One region of the Thermanaeromonas sp. C210 genome, then DNA from elsewhere that is predicted to be linked to it. Evidence: riboswitches for the same ligand, from Rfam matches in the RefSeq annotation. Region 1 holds a riboswitch; each other region holds the start of a gene.
What was found. Region 1 has a riboswitch for cobalamin ahead of cobU (bifunctional adenosylcobinamide kinase/adenosylcobinamide-phosphate guanylyltransferase). Riboswitches for the same ligand answer to the same signal wherever they lie in the genome.
Positions count from the first base shown of each region.

Region 2: linked by a shared signal. The riboswitch ahead of TAMC210_RS02220 (ribonucleoside triphosphate reductase) and the one ahead of cobU (bifunctional adenosylcobinamide kinase/adenosylcobinamide-phosphate guanylyltransferase) in region 1 are both predicted to bind cobalamin.
Region 3: linked by a shared signal. The riboswitch ahead of TAMC210_RS09215 (energy-coupling factor ABC transporter permease) and the one ahead of cobU (bifunctional adenosylcobinamide kinase/adenosylcobinamide-phosphate guanylyltransferase) in region 1 are both predicted to bind cobalamin.

Region 1 is NZ_BLWF01000004.1:57,419-64,321, forward strand. Features, by position in the region: gene cbiT (precorrin-6Y C5,15-methyltransferase (decarboxylating) subunit CbiT) at 1-590, opposite strand, end outside; gene cbiE (precorrin-6y C5,15-methyltransferase (decarboxylating) subunit CbiE) at 571-1,224, opposite strand; gene cbiD (cobalt-precorrin-5B (C(1))-methyltransferase CbiD) at 1,214-2,320, opposite strand; gene cobU (bifunctional adenosylcobinamide kinase/adenosylcobinamide-phosphate guanylyltransferase) at 2,307-2,891, opposite strand; cobalamin riboswitch at 2,999-3,176, opposite strand; gene TAMC210_RS10600 (PHP domain-containing protein) at 3,323-4,222, opposite strand; gene TAMC210_RS10605 (hypothetical protein) at 4,240-4,764, opposite strand; gene rny (ribonuclease Y) at 4,930-6,474, opposite strand; gene recA (recombinase RecA) at 6,863-6,903, opposite strand, start outside.
Region 2 is NZ_BLWF01000001.1:459,239-466,141, reverse strand. Features, by position in the region: gene TAMC210_RS02235 (4Fe-4S dicluster domain-containing protein) at 1-276, shown strand, start outside; gene TAMC210_RS02230 (PucR family transcriptional regulator) at 410-1,597, shown strand; gene TAMC210_RS02225 (anaerobic ribonucleoside-triphosphate reductase activating protein) at 1,809-2,504, opposite strand; gene TAMC210_RS02220 (ribonucleoside triphosphate reductase) at 2,521-4,605, opposite strand; cobalamin riboswitch at 4,821-4,984, opposite strand; gene TAMC210_RS02215 (alpha/beta-type small acid-soluble spore protein) at 5,086-5,337, shown strand; gene TAMC210_RS02210 (citrate/2-methylcitrate synthase) at 5,802-6,903, shown strand, end outside.
Region 3 is NZ_BLWF01000003.1:362,408-369,310, reverse strand. Features, by position in the region: gene mqnE (aminofutalosine synthase MqnE) at 1-701, shown strand, start outside; gene TAMC210_RS09245 (menaquinone biosynthetic enzyme MqnA/MqnD family protein) at 726-1,574, shown strand; gene mqnC (cyclic dehypoxanthinyl futalosine synthase) at 1,555-2,613, shown strand; gene TAMC210_RS09235 (DUF3343 domain-containing protein) at 2,615-2,899, opposite strand; gene TAMC210_RS09230 (ATP-binding cassette domain-containing protein) at 2,930-3,808, opposite strand; gene cbiQ (cobalt ECF transporter T component CbiQ) at 3,774-4,580, opposite strand; gene TAMC210_RS09220 (energy-coupling factor ABC transporter substrate-binding protein) at 4,649-4,942, opposite strand; gene TAMC210_RS09215 (energy-coupling factor ABC transporter permease) at 4,960-5,658, opposite strand; cobalamin riboswitch at 5,985-6,179, opposite strand; gene TAMC210_RS09210 (hypothetical protein) at 6,285-6,725, shown strand; gene TAMC210_RS09205 (aspartate kinase) at 6,777-6,903, opposite strand, start outside.

The DNA.
Region 1 (6,903 bases):
GCCAGCTGAACAATATAAACCGGATTTAGGCTGCGGAACATCCGGCGCCCGCCCACCTCTTCCAACCTCGCTACATTTAATGCTACGGCCGAGGTGTGGTACCCCTTGCTCCGGCCGAAGGTCATACTATCCCACAGGGTTTCCAAGGTAACAGCATTAATGACCATGATCCCCCGGGGCTTCAGGGCCCTGCTACAGTACTCCAGAATATCCTTCAGCCGGCCCCCGCTGCCCCCGATAAAAATGCGGTCAGCCGGCGGCAGGCCCTCCAGGGCTTCAGGAGCCCTCCCCACTACCTGAACTACATTCCCCAAGCCGAAGGCCTGGATGTTAGCGCGGGTCAAATCCGCCGCCACCGGGTCCTCCTCGACGGCGTATAACGTTCCGGGATTAACCAATCGGGCGGCCTCTACCGTCAGGGACCCTGTACCGGAGCCGACGTCATATACCACCTGTCCCGGGGCCAGGCGCCCCTTGGCCAGGGTCAGTACCCGGATTTCCTCTTTAGTAAGGGGAACTGCCCCCCGGCTGAACATCCCGTCGGGAATGCCGGGAGTTATGTAGGGCCACTTACCGCCGGGAAAACCCACCGATGATCACCGCCGCCGCATCAAAATCGGCCCGGGCCAGCTCCTCGGCCGTCAGATACGCCGTCCTCTCTCCCGGCCCGCCCAGTTGACTTCCCACCCAGAGGACGGTTGCACCCAGCCCTTTACCCTCCATGTATCTTCCCACCGCCGCCGGCGTATTTTCCCCGCCGGTGAGGACGGCAAGTAGGATTTCCTGCCGGGCCAACCCCTCCAAATAGGGGTCCAGTACTCCCAGGGGCCGTCCGTGCAGGCTCACTATATTGGCCCTTTCCCAGCTGCATCCCAGCCGGGCGAAGGCCAGCTGCACCGAGCTTATTCCCGGCAGCACCCGCATTTCCTCCGGGCGAAAACGGCGCTGCAGCCAGCCCAAGAGGCTATAAAGGCCGGGATCTCCCGAGACCAGAACTGCTGTCGGGCGCCCCGCTACCGAACTCAAATACCGGTATAACCCTTCCAGATCGGCATCAATAATCCTGCGTTCCTTATCGAGGAAACCGAACAGTTCCAGGGCCCGGCGCCCTCCCACCAAAATCTCCGCCTCCGCTGCCGCCTGGTAAGCCGCCGGCGTAAGCCACATAGGATCGCCCGGTCCCACGCCGACCACCGTAAGCCAAGGCCGCCTTTCACCCTGCATGCTGCAAGTCCTCCATTATCCTAGCCCCTTCCTCGTCCTGGCCGACGATGCCACCGGCCAGGTCCAAGAAGGCGGTCCCCACCTCCAGGACATCCCCTACCAGCTCCCGGCTGCGCTTGCTGGCCACGGAAGCCAGATGGTCCCAGAATTCGCGGGACCGCCTTTCCTCCCAGAAACCGCGCAGAATTTGAACAACAACCTCCAGGGTATTGGCCGACAGTATAGCCTGCACCCCCTCGGGTGGGAGGCCCCAGGCTGCCGCCCTCGCAGCCACAATCTCCCGCCGGGCATCTGCCGTCCGGCTATGGGTATTAAAGATACCGCCGGCCACCTTCACTAACTTGCCCACGCCACCCCACAGGAGCACCTTCTTCAAGCCCCGCTCTGCACACGCCTTAAGCAGGTCTCCTATGTAGTTACCGCTCAAGATTACCGCCCTTTCCGGCAGGCCGTAACCCTCCACCGCCTGGCGCCGGCCCCGGCGGCCGGGCGTTAACACGATGGCTCTAAATCCCGCCGCCCGGGCTACATCAATTTGCGGGAGGAGGGAAACGCGCAGCGCCTCTTCCGACATGGGCTCTACAATGCCGGTAGTCCCCAGGATGGACAGGCCTCCTACAATTCCCAGGTGGGGGTTTAAAGTGCGCCGGGCCAGTTCCTCACCGCCGGGGATACTTATGGTGAGCTCCACACCCTCACCTTCGGGGATAAAATCCCTGACTGCTGCGAAAATCATGGCGCGGGGCACGGGATTGATGGCCGGCTCTCCCACCGGTACCGCCAGGCCCGGAAGAGTTACCTTTCCCACCCCTCTACCGGCCTTCAAAGTAATCCCCCGCCCTCCGGGACGCGCCCTCACCTGAACGGCGGCACCGTGGGTAATGTCGGGATCATCGCCTGCGTCTTTGATGACCGTAGCTTCTGCCCAGCCCTCCCCCCGCCGCACCGTTACCGGGAGTTCGATTACCTCTCCCCGGGGCAGGGTGACCCGCACTCGGTCCTCTGTTTTTCCGGGGCCCCAGAGGGCTTTTACCGCCGCCCTGGCTGCGGCCGCCGCGCAGGTACCGGTGGTATAGCCCTTTCTAAGATTGTTCATAGAGACCTCCTCCCGGTCCCTTAAGTTGCCTCCGGACAGCCAGGGATTTTACTTCCACGGGCAGGCCGCAGACCACTAGATACACCGCGTCGGCCCTGGAGGCCACTTCCTGATTGGCCAGGCCCAGGAGATCGCGATAAAGGCGGCCGAGGGGATAGGGTGGTACCACCCCTAATCCCACCTCATTGCTGACCAGGATAACGTCGGCCGGGGACTCCTGGGCCCTGCGGGCCACCTTCCGCAACCGGACCACGACCTCCTCCTCGCCGAGGCCCTCCTCTACCAGGAGGTTGCCCACATAAACCGCCAGGCAGTCCACCAGGAGGACCCTTCCCCTCTTCCCCCATTCTTTGATTACTTCCTCCAGGGCCACGGGTTCCTCCACCGTAGTCCAGCAGTCCGGCCTCCGGGCCTTATGGCGGGCCACCCGGGCGGCCATCTCCTCATCCGTGACCCTGGCGGTGGCCACATAAACGACCTCCTCACCCCAGCTCGCGGCCAACTCTTCGGCAAAGCGGCTCTTACCGCTCCGCACCCCTCCCGTAATGAGTACCAGCCTTCCCCGTTCCAATCCCGGACCTCCCTAAACTGCCTAGCTCCACATACCAAAAAACCCAGCCTCTCGCCTAGAGGCTGGGTTGCTATTATCCTTCCATCGGGCCCTTCCCTTGACGCGAGGGTCTACAGTCACCACAGGCAGGTCTCCTGGCTCCGGCTCACCGCCATCCTTCCCCTTCCCAGGGCGTACCCCAGTGGGCTTTCTGAAGGATAGCTCCCCGGTTACAGTGGCGCGACCGCTCAGGATTTTCACCTGATTCCCTTTTAGCCTTACGGCACCTGTGGTCGTCCGCTATTTTTTCCTTCAGTATAGCGCAAGATCGTTCACTAATCAAGGGTTTCCTGTCGCAATCATGCCCCTTGTTCTCGTCCGGCCACCACTCCTAAACCCCGGAGCTAAAAGAGCCCGCCGGAGTCTAGCTCTAGGGCGGCTGCGCTGGGAGGCTAAAGCTTCCCGGGTCCTTCTCCCGACCGGCCAGGCCTCTCCCCTTCCCCGCCATCAAAGGCACTCCTTAGGGCACGGGCACACCCCTTGAGTCTTTCTATGACCTCCTCGCCCACTGTCACGGCTCCCAGCTCGGCATGGTCCGGGATGTCCGGACCGTGAAAATCGGAGCCGCCGGTAACCAGGAGGCCGAGCTCTCCGGCCAGGTCCAGGTAGCGGGCCACCTCCTCCCGGCTGTGCTGGGGGTAATAGGCCTCAAGCCCCTGAAGCCCTCTGCTCGCCAGTTCCCTTATAATGGCGTCTTCGCCTATGAGGCCGGGATGGGCCAGCACGGCTACTCCCCGACAGGATCTGATAATCTCGACACCTTCGGCCGGCGCAAGTTTATACCGGGGCACATAGGCCGGCCGTCCCCGTTCCAGGAGCTCGGAAAAAGCAGCCTCGATGGAGGGAACAAGGCCCCGCGCTACCAGGGCCTGGGCAATATGCAGACGTCCGACGGCCTGCCCCCGGACCAGGGGAGACACGTCCTCCCAGGTAACGGGATAACCCAGCTCTTGCAACCGGGCGATGATCTTAAGGCACCGCCTGTACCGGGCCTCCTGCCGCTGTTGCAAGAAGCTGCGTAGCCTGTCCCCCTGGAAGTCGATATAATATCCCAGCAGGTGGACGTCACAACCCTCCCACTCGGTGCTCAACTCAATGCCCGGGATTACCTCAATACCATAAAGGGAAGCCACAGCCAGGGCTTCCTCTAAGCCGTCCACCGTGTCATGATCCGTAACCGCTATGGTCGCCAGCCCTTTTCGATGTGCCAGCCGGACCAGTTCGTGGGGCGTTAGCTTTCCATCCGAAGCGGTAGTATGGGTATGGAGGTCTCCGCCTTTGACTGCCGGCACCCCCCTGCTTCCCCGGCTTACTTTTGCTTGTTAAAAACCAGGACTCGGCCTTCCTCCCTAAAGGCTATCAGTTTTTTCTGGGTTGCTTCTCTCCTTATACTCTCCAACATGTGGTCGATTATTTCTTCCTGCACCAGCAGGTCTTCTTCCTGCACATTCTCATTAACATCCGCCACCAGGCTCTCGCCGAACTGCTGGCGTACGAGGGTCATTATAAGGTCAATTTCCCCCTGGGACAGGGTTCCCACATCCCTCTGCACCTCGAGAACGGTGAGCTGCTCGAAGCAGTGATAATCCAGGATGATTACCTGGGCCTCCCGCTGCTCCAGGAGATTAAAGGTGGCCAAAGACTTAACAAACTGCTCCCTGAACTCTTCCAGTTCCTCGCGGGGAACCCGGCCCCTCAGCATGAAGGAAAACTTTAGTATGCGGGCGCCCGGTTCATAATTGATGGTCCCTATCTCCGGATAGCGCACCAGTATAGAGATTAATAGTCCCACGCTGTCGGATATCTCGCCGTTGTACCGGTATCGTACGCCCATACTGTGCCACCTGCCTTCTACCTAAACGGTGTTCAAGGCTTAGTTCTGCGCCTTCTTCAAAAAATCCTGCCATCTTTTAGTTCGGGCCGCAAAAAATATGGTGGCAGAGATGGCAATTTAAGGCCTCTCCCTGCCACCCCTGCCTGTAAGCAACACCTTCCCGGCCTACTTGGCATAGTCCACGGCCCTTGTTTCCCGAATGACCACTACCTTAATCTGGCCCGGATATTCCAGTTCATGCTCGATCTTCTTCACTATGTCCCGGGCCAGCTGCACGGCCATGGTATCGTCTATTTTCTCGGGCTTGACTATGATGCGGATCTCGCGGCCTGCCTGTATGGCGTACGCCTTATCCACTCCGCTAAAGGAGTCGGCAATCTCCTCTAGTTTTTCCAGACGCTTGATGTAGGCCTCCAGCGTTTCCCGCCGCGCTCCGGGCCTGGCGGCGGAGATGGCATCGGCCGCCTGCACCAGCACAGCCTCGAGGCTGCGCGGCTCTATATCCCCGTGGTGGGCTGCAATGGCGTGGATTACCTCCGGGGACTCCCGGTATTTCTTGGCCAGCTCAACCCCGATATTGACATGGGGCCCTTCTACTTCGTAGTCTACGGCTTTCCCGATATCGTGGAGCAGGCCGGCACGCTTGGCCACCTGGACGTCGGCCCCCAGCTCGGCCGCCATGGAGCCCGCCAGAAAGGCCACCTCCAGCGAATGTTTCAGGACGTTCTGGCCGTAGCTGGTCCGGTACTTAAGCCGGCCCAACAACCTGATAAGTTCCGGGTGCAGGCCGTGAACGCCGGCCTCAAAAGCAGCCTGTTCACCCTCCTCCCGGATCTTCTGCTCGATCTCCCGCCGGGCCCTTTCCACCATTTCCTCAATGCGGGCCGGGTGAATGCGGCCGTCGGCAATGAGCTTCTCCAGGGCAATACGGGCTATTTCCCGGCGGATGGGGTCAAAGGCTGATAAAATGACGGCCTCCGGAGTATCATCGATAATTAAGTCCACACCGGTCAGGGTTTCCAGGGCGCGGATATTGCGTCCCTCGCGCCCGATGATGCGCCCCTTCATCTCATCGTTGGGCAGGTTAACCACGGAAACAGTGGTTTCGGCCACCACTTCAGGAGCACACCGCTGAATGGCCCAGGTGATGATCTCTTTGGCTCGTTTGTCGGCTTCCTCCTTGGCCTCCGTTTCCACTTGTTTGATCAACAGGGCGGCCTCATGGCGCACCTCGTCCTCCACGCTTTTCAGCAGCAGCGCCTTGGCCTCTTCGGTCGTCAAGCCGGAAAGGCGCTCCAGTTCGGCCACCTGCTGCCGCTTGAGCTCCTCCAGATGCTGCTTGAGGCGTTGCAGGTCTTCTTCCTGCCGCTGAAGATGGGCTTCCCTTCGTTCGAGACCCTCGGCCTTCCGCTCCAGAGCTTCCTCCTTCTGCAGCAGGCGGCGCTCCAGGCGCTGGAGCTCACTACGCCTTTCGCGGTTTTCCCGCTCCACTTCATTACGGAGGCGATGGACCTCTTCCTTAGCCTCCAGGAGGGCCTCCCGCTTCCTGGCCTCGGCCTCCCTTTTGGCCTCCTCGATGATGGCCGCCGCCGACTTTTCCGCGGAAGCTATCTTAGTCTCCACCAAATATCTACGGAGAACATACCCAATTCCCGTGCCTGCCGCCAGAGCCGCCAGCAGGGATGCTATCCAAACTAAAATCTCTCTCACCCCCTTGACATAAAATAAAGCCGAGCAGAAACCCGGCTTAGGAAAGGCATCCTACCAATTTTTCCCTTGAAAAAATACAGCTATGCACCTGTTGGCTAAGAACTGGCTAACGGGACCCTCTTCTACTCCGGCCTAACGGCACAAGAAAGGCCTCTACTTCTCCGCAGTCCGTATTTTACCCTGATTATGCTCAAAGGCCGCCAACTGACCCCTTAATATCTAAGGCACAAGCCTATCACGGTGCATCTATTTCAAGGACTTGGTAGTACGCCTTAACACCTAGTTTCCCTCGATGGTATTGTATTATTTTCGGTAATTGGCTGTCAAGCAAGTTCCGGCCAGCCCCTGGACGCCGCGTGCACCGCCGCCGGACGCCCGAGACCACCCTTTAATCTTCTCCGTCGCCTTCCCTCGGCCGGGTAAGGAAGG
Region 2 (6,903 bases), on a different contig from region 1:
CAGGCCTGTCCCTATCAGGCTCCCCAATACAACGTAGAGACGCGTAAGGCCGAAAAATGCGATTTCTGCCGCTCCCGTCTGGAACAAGGGCTCCTGCCGGCTTGCGTGGAGGCCTGCCATACCGAAGCGCTAAATGTAATAGTTTGGGAAGAAAGCCCTGGAGGGACTAGTTACTCCCGCCGGTTGCCTTCCCTGCCCGATCCTGCTCTGACCAGGCCTTCCCTGCATTTGAGCTGGGAAAGGAGCACCCGTGCGTTCTGGCGTAGGGTTTTGTAATTTTTACAAAAAGAAAGCGCCTATTTTATAGACATTACAAAACAGGAATCCGTAAACCCTAGCACAGTACCCTTGAGCCGGAGAACTTTCACCATAAATACCAAGCAAGTATGATTGAGGGATAAGCATGGTCATGGAAAATTTAATGGAGGTTATAGACCTGATTGTTAAGGGCGGCAGTTTAGCTCATCTGGTCCAGCGCCTGGCCGGGATATTTAATGCCGGCATTATTGTTACTAATCCTTGGGGAAAAATTTTGGCCACCAGCGATCCCCTGGCTTTCCCTCCAGGAAGATACTTGCCCTTTAGTCTGCGAACCCCGCAAACACAAGGCACTTTTGAACAGTGGTCCTATTTTGCCCAGGCCTTAAACACTGGGGGGACCGTGTACGGCTACCTGCTAATTGTAAAGGAGCAAGGACTGCCCTCTGAGATAATTCCCCATATAACTCAAGCAGCCCAAATTATACTCCTCGCTCTGGCTAAAGAACAGGCTGTAGTGGCTACCGAAAGGCGTTATCGTACGGATTTTCTTTACGATCTTCTGTACAATAATTTTGAATCCAAGGAAGCTATGGTAGCCCGAGGACAACTCTGGGGTTGGGATTTAAATCGTCCCCATATGTTAATGGTGATAGAGCTTCGGCTCTTTAGGGATGAAGCTTCGAGCGATTCTGCTACGGTAGAGCAATTTCAGGGTCTGGCTTCCACTGCTGTTTTAGAAAAATATCCCCACGCTATGCTCCTTCCGCGTGGCCAGCAACTGGTCATAATATTGCCGACGCCTGAAGAAGAAAAAGTAGCCCGGCAGAAGCTAACGGAATTATTTGACTACCTCGTTCGTGCGGTGGCCAGATATTTTCCTCCCGGTTCCCTCCTAGGAGGAGTGGGATTGTTTTATCCTTCCGCCAGTGAGCTTTATTTGAGCTTTCAGGAAGCCAAAATTGCCCTGGAAATAGGAAAGCACTTGCGCCGGGAGCAGGGGCTGGTCTTTTTTGCCGACCTCGGTGTAGAAAAGCTCCTTTATCACCTCCCCTCGCCCCTGCTGGAGGAATATTGCCAGCAAACTATTGGCAAGCTGGAGGAGTATGATAAAACCCATGGCACTAATTATGTAGAGGTGCTAGAAAGCTTCTTCCAGTTTAATGGTGACTTCCAAGCCCTGGCCCAGCACTTCTACTTGCATCCGAACACTCTGCGTTATCGGCTGCAAAAGATCGGGGAAATTTTAGGTTTGGACATCCACTCTTTAGAGAGCCTGTCAAATTTACTGGTAGCTTTAAAGGCTAGGGCCTTTGTTAAACGTTGGAGCAAGGCCTAAGGTTGGCTTAGTTAGGTACGGATGAAGATAGGTACAATACCTGGTAGGGAAATGCATCGTGCATGCTGCTGGCAAGAGGAGACATGGACTTACGCTGGCAGTATTCGAACACTTCGTATTAATGTCGCGCTTCGTTTTCCAGGCCTTCGCCGGAATGGTCAGGAACGCGACCTGGAGGGGCCCGTCCGGCGGGAAAACCCGCGGGCCCCTGTTAGGCTCTTATTTCTACTCTACCGAAGAAGGGCGCCAATTTTAAGGCCGTATTCTTCAAGGTCGCTTCCGAACAGGGAGGGATATCCCGGTAGTATCCGTTAATAACAGAATCCGCGGGCCTAAAGGCCTGCAAAACATACCGGCGGGCCCCAGCCAGCAAAGGCCCGAGGGCCAGGAGTTCTTCTTCCGACAATAGGCCCGGAACCATTGTAGTCCTGAATTCGTAAGCCGTGCGGCTGTTTTTAAGCAGGTTGACGCTTTCCTTTACAGCTCCGAGATCCGCTTTCACACCCGTAAGGAGGTTATACTTTTCCAGCGGTCCTTTGACATCCATAGCCACATAATCCAGAAGACCTTTTTCTAAAAGCCCGGCTATAACCTCGGGCCGCGTGCCGTTAGTATCTATTTTGACTTTGAAGCCCCTCCCTTTCAATTGACAAATAAAATCTTCCAGGCCTCGGGCCAAGGTCGGCTCTCCCCCTGTGAGACAGACGGCTCGGATGAAAGACTTCCGCCGGTCCAAGAAAGCCAAAACCTCTTCTGGGGGAATCTCAGGCAAAGCCGAGGGGCGCAGTACCAGGTCGGCATTATGGCACCAGGGGCAGCGGAAATTACATCCCCCGAAGAAAACGGTGGTACAAACCTCGCCGGGAAAATCCACCAGGCTAGTCTTGTGGATACCTCTAATGGCCACAGGTCCTCACCGCGTCTTAGCCCGCCAGGCTGAAAACCCGACGCCTGCGGAACTCAGCCTTCTTGCCCTTATTCCAATTCTTTACCGGCCGGTAGTAACCCACAATCCTGCTCCACACCTCCGTTTCCCGGCCGCACGTGGGGCACTTCCATTGTTCCCCGGCCAGGTAGCCGTGCTCGGTACAGATGCTGAACGTCGGCGTGAGGGTAAGATAGGGCAGGCGGAACCGGCTCATAACCGTCTGCAGGAAACGACCACAGGCGCTTAGATCCGTTATCCTTTCCCCCAGGTAAGCATGGAACACCGTGCCCCCTGTATATTTGATCTGTAGTTCATCCTGGTGTTCCAGCGCTTCAAAAACATCGCCGGTGAAATCTACCGGCAAATGGGTTGAATTGGTGTAATAGGGGTCCTCGTCTCCCGAAGTAATGATAGCGGGATACAAGGACTTGTCCAGCCTGGCCAGGCGGTAGGAAGTGCCCTCGGCCGGGGTAGCCTCCAGGTTGAAAAGCTGGCCCGTTTCCTCCTGATATACGGACAGAGTCTGGCGCATGAAGTCCAGGATTTCCAGGGCCAGTTCCCTTCCCTCCGGATCCTCTATGCCCCGGCCCGAAAAGTTGAGGAGGGCTTCATGCATGCCTACGATGCCTATGGTGTTGAAGTGGTTCTCCCAGTACCTGCCGAAACGCTCCTTCACCCGCCGCAGGTAAAACCGCGAATAGGGATAAAGGCCTTGTTCGGTGAGCTTCTCCAGAACATTGCGCTTCAAGATAAGGCTCTCCTTGGCCAGGTCCATGCAGCCCTTAAGCCTGCATAAGAACTCCTCTTTGGAACAGCTCAAGTAACCCAGGCGCGGCAGGTTAATGGTAACCACGCCGATGGAACCGGTGAGGGGATTAGCCCCGAAAAGCCCCCCTCCCCTTTTTTTAAGCTCGCGGTTGTCCAGCCTCAGGCGGCAGCACATACTGCGCACGTCTTCCGGCTTTAAATCCGAGTTGACGAAGTTGGCAAAATAAGGAATACCGTATTTGGCCGTCATGGCCAAGATTTTATCGACTACGGGGCTCTCCCAGGCAAAATCCGGGGTAATATTATAGGTTGGGATGGGGAAAGTAAAGATACGGCCCTTGGCATCCCCCTCCATCATAACCTCGCAAAACGCCTGATTAAGCCAGTCCATCTCCTCCTGGAATTCGCCATAACAGGCGTCCTGCCGCTTACCTCCGATGATCACCGGCTCTTCGGCCAGTATCTTGGGGGGCACCACATCCATAGTGAGGTTGACAAAGGGGGTCTGGAAGCCCACCCTGGTAGGCACATTCAGGTTGAAGATGAATTCCTGCAGGGCCTGCTTCACTTCCGCGTAATCCAGGCCATCATAGCGGATAAAGGGCGCCAGGTAGGTATCAAAGTTGGAAAAGGCCTGGGCACCTGCCGCTTCACCCTGTAAAGTATAAAAGAAATTAGCAATCTGCCCCAGGGCCGTGCGAAAATGCTTAGGCGGCGCACTTTCCACCTTCTGCCCCACCCCGGCAAAGCCCACCTCCAAAAGGTCCGCCAGGTCCCAGCCGCAGCAATAGGGAGCCAGGAGGCTCAGGTCATGGATATGTATGGCTCCCTCCTCGTGGGCCCGCCGTATTTCCGGGGGATATATCTTTTCCAGCCAATATTTGGAGGTAACTGCCCCGATAATGTGGTTGTTAAGGCCCTGCAGGGAGTAATTCATGTTGCTGTTTTCGTTAATGCGCCAGTCTTGTCCTTCCAGGTAATCCTGGACCATTTTCTCCACATTGACTAACAGGTTGCGAAAATTCCTCCACTCCGCATGCTGCTGCCGATAGAGGATGTACGCTTTGGCCGTGCGGGCATGCCCGTTTTCTATTAGAACCTTTTCCACCAGGTCCTGCACATCCTCTACCGTCGGCAGCCGGTCCTCAAATTTCTGAGCAACCAAAGCCGTCACCTGGTTGGCCAGCTCACAGGCCAGACGGCGGTCCTGGCCGCCCACGGCTTGGGCGGCTTTGAAGATGGCGTTAATAATCCGCTCCTGGTCGAAATCCACCACCCTACCGTCGCGTTTTATGATCTTCTTAGGCAACATAACCTGGCCCCTCCTCTTTGCGCCCTGGTGCCGGCCGGTCCTCCAAGGCCGGACTCCCCTCGCTTTATTCCTTACTTTCTTACTGAAGGGATGCCGCTTCCTGTCCCCTACCAAACTAAAAAACCCAACTACAGGCGCCTTCTTCCCGCGTAGTTGGGGAAACTCCTGCCCTTCTTTACCTTCCAGCAGCCCCCCTGCCCATGCTCGTGGGTTAAAGGCACGAATGGGTACGGGCAGGTCTCCTGGCTCAGGTTCATGGCTCCTTGCTACCTTCCCGGGACAAAATCCCAGTGGCCCTTAAGCAAGGGCTCCCCTTCACAGTGGCGGCACCGCGCCGGAATCCCACCGGCTTCCCTTAACCCGTACTCAAACTATTTTTTCGGCATAAAATAGAAAAATCCTCCCTCGTTCCCCAAGGGGTGAAGGTTTGTACATACAAAGAGATAAAACCGGGTAGGCTAGAAAAAGAGGTGAATTACCGTGAGCCACAAGAAAGATAACGATAGGCTGCGAACGGAGGGACACCTGGATAAGCTAAAATGGGAAACCGCCAAGGAATTGGGGCTGGATGACGACCTAGCCAATGCCGGCGAGGAGCTGACGGTCCGGGAAGCGGGCAAAATCGGCGGCAACATGGTGCGCAAACTAGTAAAGGCCGGAGAAAAGGCCCTGGCCGAAGAAGGAAAGCGCAAAACCCGGTTAAATCTGCAGGACGAGCAGGATAATCCGTAAGGAGAGATGGAACATCAACATCTCTCCTGCTTTTTTATCGGCCGGCGGTAGAACATACTCACCTACGGCGAAGGACTCGTAATTCGCACCACCACTGCCCCAAGGGGATTGGGATTGAACCTCTGCCCCCTTAAAGTATCCTGTTTACCTCAAATATTTCCCGCCTTATAGCCTGGCAGCAACATCCTTCCTCCCCCGCCTGTTAAAATTTCATTAACCTCATACGAGCCCAAGAGGGAAAAGGGGGTTTATTGACGAATATAATTATAATCTCTCCTGGGACAGGGACCTCAATCCGACACCAGGGAGAGCACGACGCCGGGTGAGGGTGCCCTCCCGTACTGCTCTTTACCTTAACCCCGGCCATTTCCTCCTGGTCGCCAAAAGCATTTCCTTTGCCAATGGCCTCGTCCCCGGTTCGAAAATCTATAGGTTCAACCTTTGAAGGAAAGGGTGTGCTATCCATGGTGAGGCAAGACGTTATAGATTACCTTTCCGTGTTGGCGGAAAAAAACAATTACATCGAGCCGTACCTCTATGAGAAGTACAATGTAAAGCGCGGCTTGAGGAATAAGGACGGCACCGGTGTGCTGGTGGGCCTCACGGAGATCGGTGAGGTCCACGGCTATATTATGGATGAAGGGGAAAGGATACCTGATAAGGGCCGCCTCCTCTACCGGGGCATTGATGTATGGGATATTGTCCAAGGCTTCCAAAAGGAAGGCCGCTACGGGTTCGAGGAAGTCTCTTATTTGCTGCTCTTCGGGGAGCTGCCGACGCGGGAAAAACTCCGGGAGTTTAACTGCTTGCTGGCCGAAAACAGGAACCTCCCGGACGGGTTTGTGGAAGATATGATATTGAAGGCTCCCAGCAGCAATATCATGAACAAATTGGCCCGGAGCGTCCTGGCCTCGTACTCTTATGATCCCGATCCGGACAACACGAGCATACGCAACATAGTCCGGCAGAGTATCGAATTGATCGCGCGTTTTCCCCTCATGATAGCTTATGCTTACCAGGCCAAGTGTCATTATTACGATAATAAAAGCCTGTACATTCACTTACCTCAAAAGGCCCTTGCAACGGCGGAAAATTTCCTGCATATGATCAGGCCTGATAACCAATACACCAGGCTGGAGGCCGAATTACTGGACCTCGCACTGGTGCTTCATGCCGAACACGGGGGAGGCAATAACTCCACCTTTACCGTCCATGTCGTTGCCTCCACCGGCACCGATATCTATTCCGTAATTGGTGCCGCGGTGGGTTCCTTGAAGGGGCCTAAACACGGCGGTGCCAATATTAAAGTCATGGAAATGATGGACAATATTAAAGAGAACGTTAAGGACTGGAAGGACGAAGAAGAGGTTAAGCATTATTTGAGCAAGATCCTTCGCAAAGAGGCCTTCGATGGGAAAGGATTGATTTACGGCTTAGGACATGCCGTCTATACCTTGTCCGATCCGAGGGCCGTTTTACTCAAACAAAAGGCAGCGGAACTGGCCAGGGAGAAACAGATGGAGGACGAGTTCGGCCTGTACCTGACCATCGAAAGGGTGGCTCCGG
Region 3 (6,903 bases), on a different contig from region 1:
TAAAAGAAATACTTCCCCAGGCCCATCTGCAGGCCTTTGATGCAGTAGAAATAGCTTTTCTGAGCGAAATATCCGGTTTGAGCCTTAAGGAAGTTTTAGTGCGCCTGAGGGAAGCAGGTTTAGGATCTTTGCCCGGTGGTGGAGCGGAGATCTTTAATCCGGAGATACGTCAGAGAATCTGCCCCCGCAAGATAAGCGGCGAGCAGTGGCTGGAAGTTCACGCCGTAGCCCACAGTTTGGGAATCCGCTCTAACGCCACCATGCTTTACGGGCATATTGAAAGCCTGGCCGACCGGATAGACCACTTGCTGGCCCTCCGCCGCCTCCAGGACGAAACGGGAGGCTTTCTCGCCTTTATTCCCCTACCCTTTCACCCGTCCAACACCGGATTGTCCGAACTCCCTCCGACCACCGGTTATGACGATTTAAAAACCCTGGCCATAGCCAGGTTGCTTTTGGACAACTTCGACCACATAAAGGCCTTCTGGATAATGCTTACCCCCAAGATGGCCCAAATTGCCCTGAACTTTGGAGTCGATGACCTCGATGGTACGGTGAGGGAAGAGCGCATCGCCCACGACGCCGGAGCTGAGACTCCCCAATATCAACCGGCGGAGGAGTTCTTGCGTCTGATACGGGAAGCAGGAAGGGTTCCGGTGGAGCGGGACACCCTTTATAACATAGTACGCCGCTACCCCTAAAATTAATCCCAGGAGTGGAACCGGATGAGCCGTCCACGCATAGGCAGGATCAGTTACATTAATTGCCTGCCTATTTTCTATGCACTGGAAGAAGGTCTGGTAAAGATTCCGGCGCAGATAGTTTACGGCCATCCCAGCGAGTTAAACCGGGCTTTGACCGAGGGCCATATAGAAATCAGTGCCGTGTCGTCCTTTGCTTATGCCGAGCAATGCGACAAATTCCTGGTACTCCCCGACCTGTCCATTTCTTCCTGGGGGCCGGTAAAAAGTGTGGCTCTGCTGAGCAAAGTGCCCTTGCCGGAACTAGCAGGCAAACGGGTTTCCCTTACGCCCTATTCGGCCACCAGTGTGGCTTTATTGTCCATCCTGGTGGAAAGATTTTATAACCTTCAAGTAAAGTTTTTTACCCGGCCACCGGGCACTTCTCCCTGGTGGTCGGACCCGGAAGCCACCCTCGTTATCGGCGATGAGGCCCTGTTGCAAGTCAACCGCCAACAGGGGTTATACATATACGACTTGGGCCGGGAGTGGCAGCGGTTTACCGGCCAACATATGGTATTCGCCCTGGTGGTGGTGCAAGAAGAATTCGCCCGAAGTTCTCCCGGCCTTTTAAAAGAAATATGGCAGGGCTTAATGGCCGCTAAGGAATGGGGGAGGCAGCATCTGGCCTTGCTGGCTTCCCAGGCTTCTTCCCTTACCGGATTGCCCCTTCCAGACCTTATAGACTATTTCCACCACCTCCAGTACGATTTGACACCGAAACACCTGGAAGGGCTGCATACTTTTTATCAATATACCTACCAACAGGGATTGCTTCCTGCTCCCGTTAACGTCAAATTGTGGAGGGCAGAAGATGAAAAGGATAACGGCTAAAGTCCAGGCGGGCGAACGGTTGACACCCCAGGAAGGGCTGGAACTCTTACGTTCGGCCGATCTCTTGCTCCTGGGTCACCTTGCCGATACCGTCCGCAAGCGCCTTCACCCGGAGAATATAGTGACCTTTGTGATCGATAGAAATATCAATTACACCAACATATGCACTTGCGGCTGTCGCTTCTGTGCCTTCTACCGCCCGCCGGGACACCCGGAAGGCTATTTCTTAAGCAAGGAAGAAATTTTTGCCAAGATTGAAGAAACAATAGCTGTAGGCGGGACGCAAATCCTAATGCAAGGCGGTCTGCATCCGGAGCTATCCCTTTCTTATTTTGAAGACCTGTTTAAGAGCATTAAAGAACGTTATCCTATAAAGCTCCATTCCCTTTCTCCAGTGGAGATAGATTACCTGGCCCAGAAGAGCGGCTTGAGCATTGAGGAAGTTCTGCGCCGCCTCATAGCCAGCGGTCTGGACTCCCTGCCGGGCGGCGGAGCGGAGATTTTGGTTGACCGTGTACGCCAGGTAATAAGCCCCCGCAAGACCAGGACGGAGAGGTGGCTGGAGGTCATGGCTACAGCCCACCGGTTAGGCCTTAAGACTACGGCTACCATGATGTTCGGGAGCCGGGATACCCTAGCCGACCGTATAGCCCACCTGGAAGCCATTCGCTCTTTGCAGGATAAAACCGGGGGCTTCACCGCCTTTATTCCCTGGACTTACCAGCCCGGAAATACCGCCCTGGGAGGTACAGCGCCTACGGCCCTGGACTACCTCCGTACCCTAGCCGTAAGCCGCGTCTACCTGGACAATGTGCCCAATATCCAAGTTTCCTGGGTGACTCAGGGACCCAAGGTGGCTCAGATAGCCTTATCCTTCGGCGCCAATGACTTCGGGTCCACCATGCTGGAAGAAAACGTAGTCAGGGCTGCGGGAGCTCATCACCGCTGCTCCCAAGGGGAAATTATCCGGGTGATTAAAAATGCCGGCTTCCGGCCGGCTCAGAGGGACAACGTCTATAACATCCTGCGGTATTTCTGATTTACTCTGGGGGAGGGCACAGTTCCTGCACTTCCACAATTTTTTCTACCAAACCCCTTGACTTGATGGCCCTTACCTTTTTTTCTATCTTTACAGAAGAACGCAGCACAGGCAGGACCTTTTCTTCTTCCGCAGTTTCGACCTCGAGGGCCAGACCGCATAAAGAGCTGAGCTCTCGGGGCATGGGTATTAGCTGGCCCTGTAACCCCGCTTCCTTCAAAGCCCTCTCCGCACTCAAGGCATAATAAGTTGAAGGAAAAGTGAAAAGAGTAACCTCGCGGCCCACCTTAACACCTCCGTTTTATATATTATAGCACTACCCCTTGGCTAGTTTGAGCATCGGCCCGGGGGCTTGGGAGGCCGAGGGAAGGCAGGCCCAAAGGGCTTCTTTACAGCGGGGTGGCCTAGGCCCTAGGGACCAACCTCTCTTTTGGAGCTCCAGGTACACCTCCAGTATCCACGGTAAAGTCAACCCGGCTTCCTGGATCATTTGAGACTGGAGAAATACCTCTTCCGGCCGCCCTCCGGCCAGCAATTGCCCCGATTTCAGGACAAAAATCCGGTCGGCCCAGGAGTAAGCCAGGTCTACATCATGGGTGGAAAGGACCACCGTCTTCCCCGCTCGATTAATTTCATCCATCAGACCGATAACCTGACTGCTAAGGTAAGGATCGAGGGAAGCCGTGGGCTCGTCTAAGATTATCACCTCCGGTTCCATGGCCAGGACGGCTGCGATACAAACCCTCTTTTTTTGTCCATAGCTCAGGAAATGGGTGGGCTTATCCGCCAGGTCCGTTATGCCGGTGGCAGCCATCGCCTCTTCTACCCGCCTCTTTACTTCGTCCGACGGCAGACCCACATTTAAGGGGCCAAAGGAGACCTCCTGGAATACGCTGGCCGCAAAAAGCTGGGAGTCCGGGTCTTGAAAAACGATCCCCACCTTCTGGCGCAAACCGGCCAATGAGGAGCGGTCATAGTGGACTTCCTGCCCTTGCCAGAATATCTTCCCCCGCCGGGGCCGAAAAATACCGTTAAAATGCAAGAAAAGGGTCGACTTGCCCGCCCCATTAGGGCCCAAAACGGCCACTTTACTCCCCCGTTCTATCTCTAGAGAAAGGCCCCGCAAAGCGGCGGTTCCATCGGGGTAGGTAAACTCAAGGTCACGGGCGGCCAAAATAGCCTCCAAATCCTTCACCTCCGCCGTACCGGTCCAGGACTACCAGGAACACCAACCAGAGAACAATAAGGAGTATACGGCGCTTGGAGAAGCAGTAGGCGGGCTCCAGCACCCTAAACTCACCGTCGAATCCCCGCGCAAGGAGGGCGGCATTCAGCATTTGTGACCTCTGAAAGCTTTTTAGAAACAGGTTGGCGACCAATTGGCCTAGTGACGATAAGGATCTGCACCACGAGCTGTATCCCAGCCGGGAAGCTTGGGACACATACATACTTGCAGCTGTCTCCCATAACACAAAAGTAAAGCGATAGACCAGGGCCATCAGTTCCAGGAAAAGGGACGGTATCCCCACCCGGCGGAACACCCGCATAATTTCTGTTACCGGTGTAGTAAGGGCCAGGAAGTAGAGACAGGAAACGCCGGAGAGGACGCGTAATAAGAGCCTCCCCGCCCTGACCACATCCTGCCCGGCTATTCCTACCGTTAAACTTCCGATGCTCACGCTGTAGAGCATCTCCCGAGATCCTTCCCACGTCACGGTAATTACTAAGGCTATAACGCCGGCCGCTAAGAAAGCAAGGGGTATCACCAGCAAGCGGAGGTAGAAGCGGAGGGGGACGCCGGCTACGGCGACCAAGAGCCAGGCCGTTAAAGCCAAGATGGCTAGAGAGGTCCACAGGCACCCGGCGTTCAAAGCCAGGACCAAGGTGCCTACGGCTAGGGCCACTTTTTCTCCCGGGTGGACCTTCCGCCATTTATTGCTGTAGGCGTATCGCTCTATACTAAGCATACTCCGGTCGCTTCCTTGCCGGGTCTCGGTAAGGGTCCCGCCCCCGGGAATAACCTACGCCCCTGGTTCTACCCCTGTCTTTTCTCACTTACAGCCTTGCCCTTCAGGTAGCCCAGGTAGTAACAAACAAACCCACTGCCCAGCGCCGCCTGCACTGCAAACAGGAAACTCTCTACCTCGCCGCTGGGGGGTTCCCATAAAGAGGAAAACCAGGGCTGATATCCGGGCTGGACCTCCCCGATAATTTCTTGGGCCTTCCCGTCGGCTCCGGCGAAGTCGGCTCCTTGTTGAACAATAAAGGGGGTTAATATTAGCGCCAAAGCAAGTAAGAGGAGGATAACATTCTTGTGGGTTATATTCACCTGCTTTTCCCCCTCTCTTAGCTGAGCACGGCCAAATCTTTCAATTCTTGCCTGCTATAGGCGACCAGGAAGTTAAACACCACAACCGTCAACAATCCCTCAATGACGGTCAAGGGTATCTGGGTCAGGGCAAAAATACCCATGAACTTTATAAAGGAAGCACTAATTCCTCCTTGCTGAGCCGGGAAAGCCAGGGCTAACTGGAAGGCCGTAGTAACATACGTTAACAGGTCGCCCAGGGCGGCAGCCAGGAAGGTGGCCAGCCACAGGGGAGCTTTCACTTTCTGCAATAGCTTGTAAGTACCGTAAGATACCAGGGGGCCAACCACCGCCATGGAAAAAGTATTGGCTCCCAGGGTGGTAAGACCCCCGTGGGCTAATAGCAGAGCCTGAAATAGCAGCACAATGGCTCCTAAAAGGCTCATTACTAAGGGCCCAAAGAGTATAGCGCCCAGCCCTACTCCCGTGGGATGCGAGCAGCTTCCCGTCACTGAAGGGAGTTTTAACGCCGAAAGCACAAAGGCGAAAGCGCCGGCCAGGCCCAGCAATAGCTTTAAGGAGGGGTTCCCCTGCACTTTAGCCTTTACGGCGAGCAAGCCTGCCACCCAGAAGGGAATTACTGCCAGGAACCAGAAGCCTGCCCACCCCAGGGGCAAAAAGCCTTCCATAATGTGCATGGCATAGGCCGGGCGCGGCAGGATTAAAGAAATTAACATAAGGTATGTTCCTAATATCCCTATTAAAGAGGTGCGCCGGTACATACTCTTCCTCCTTTGATAAAATTCCATGGACATCCCTTGCCGGATAATCCTTAAAATTCCTCTCGCGAACCCTGTCGGCGAGTTTCCACCGCCCCGGCTTAAAAGGCCGGCCTCAAAAATCCCTTCACAAGGGGATTCTTAGGCGAGCCCTCCTTACCTGCCAACTAGGCACCCCGTTTAAGTTTTGAGGGCTTTCCTCCCAAATAAAATTAAAACCTTCCGCCCTACATGATCACGGAAGGTAGCTAACCCGCACCACCCCCTATCCGCCGTAGGGATATGGTACCATACGGGAACGAGCGGGTCTCCTGGCTCCAGTTCCTCGCTTGCCCACGCCTTCCCAGGCCAAGGCCCAGTGGCTCTTTAGTCTTTAGTTTGTGGGCTCGCTCCCTGTCACAGTGGCGGGACCGCGTCAGAATCTCACTGACTTCCCCTCGCTGCCGTCAGGCAGCTTAACTCGTCCCCTAGTAGGTAAGTTGTGGCTGGTTCTATTATACCGGAACCTCCCCGAAGTAGCAAGGCCCCGGCCGCATTAATATCCTGATTATAAAGCATATTATTAAAGTCAGGGGTGAACGGCCATGGATGATCTGAGCCAACTCCTGGGGATCCTGGGGGCCATCTTTGCTGCTGCCCAGGGAATAGTAGAACAGCTCAAGGGGCGATGGCCGTGGCTGGGGCAGAAACTAGACGACCCCGTGCTGGAAAAAAGGCGGCAACTAAGGGTCTTGCTAGCCAATGCCATCGTTTCCGCTCTTCTGGCAGGTATAGCAGCCGTGGACGTCTTTGGCCTCTTAGGATTGGGCGCCGCCTTTGCCGGTATAAAAACATCCTACCCCGGCCTGTATCTGTTGCTTAACATGATCGCTGTGGGTTTAATGTCTACCTTTGGTAGCCCCTTCTTGCACGAGATATTGGATATACTGATAGAATTCAAGCGCAGTATTCGCATCCGCAACCAGGTCTCAGAATTTAGCTCGAGCCAAACCCCTTCCGAAAAAGTCCAAACCCGGGGTAACTGAATGGACCCCGGGCTTGTTAATATTTAGGTTCACCGGCAATTACCTTCGGGTTTAGTCCAGTCCGAACCATTTATGCAAAGCTCGCATGGCCCTGGCGAGATGTTCTTCGTCGATAATACAGGATACTTTAATCTCGGAAGTACTGATCATATGGATATTGATGCCTTCTTCCGCCAGG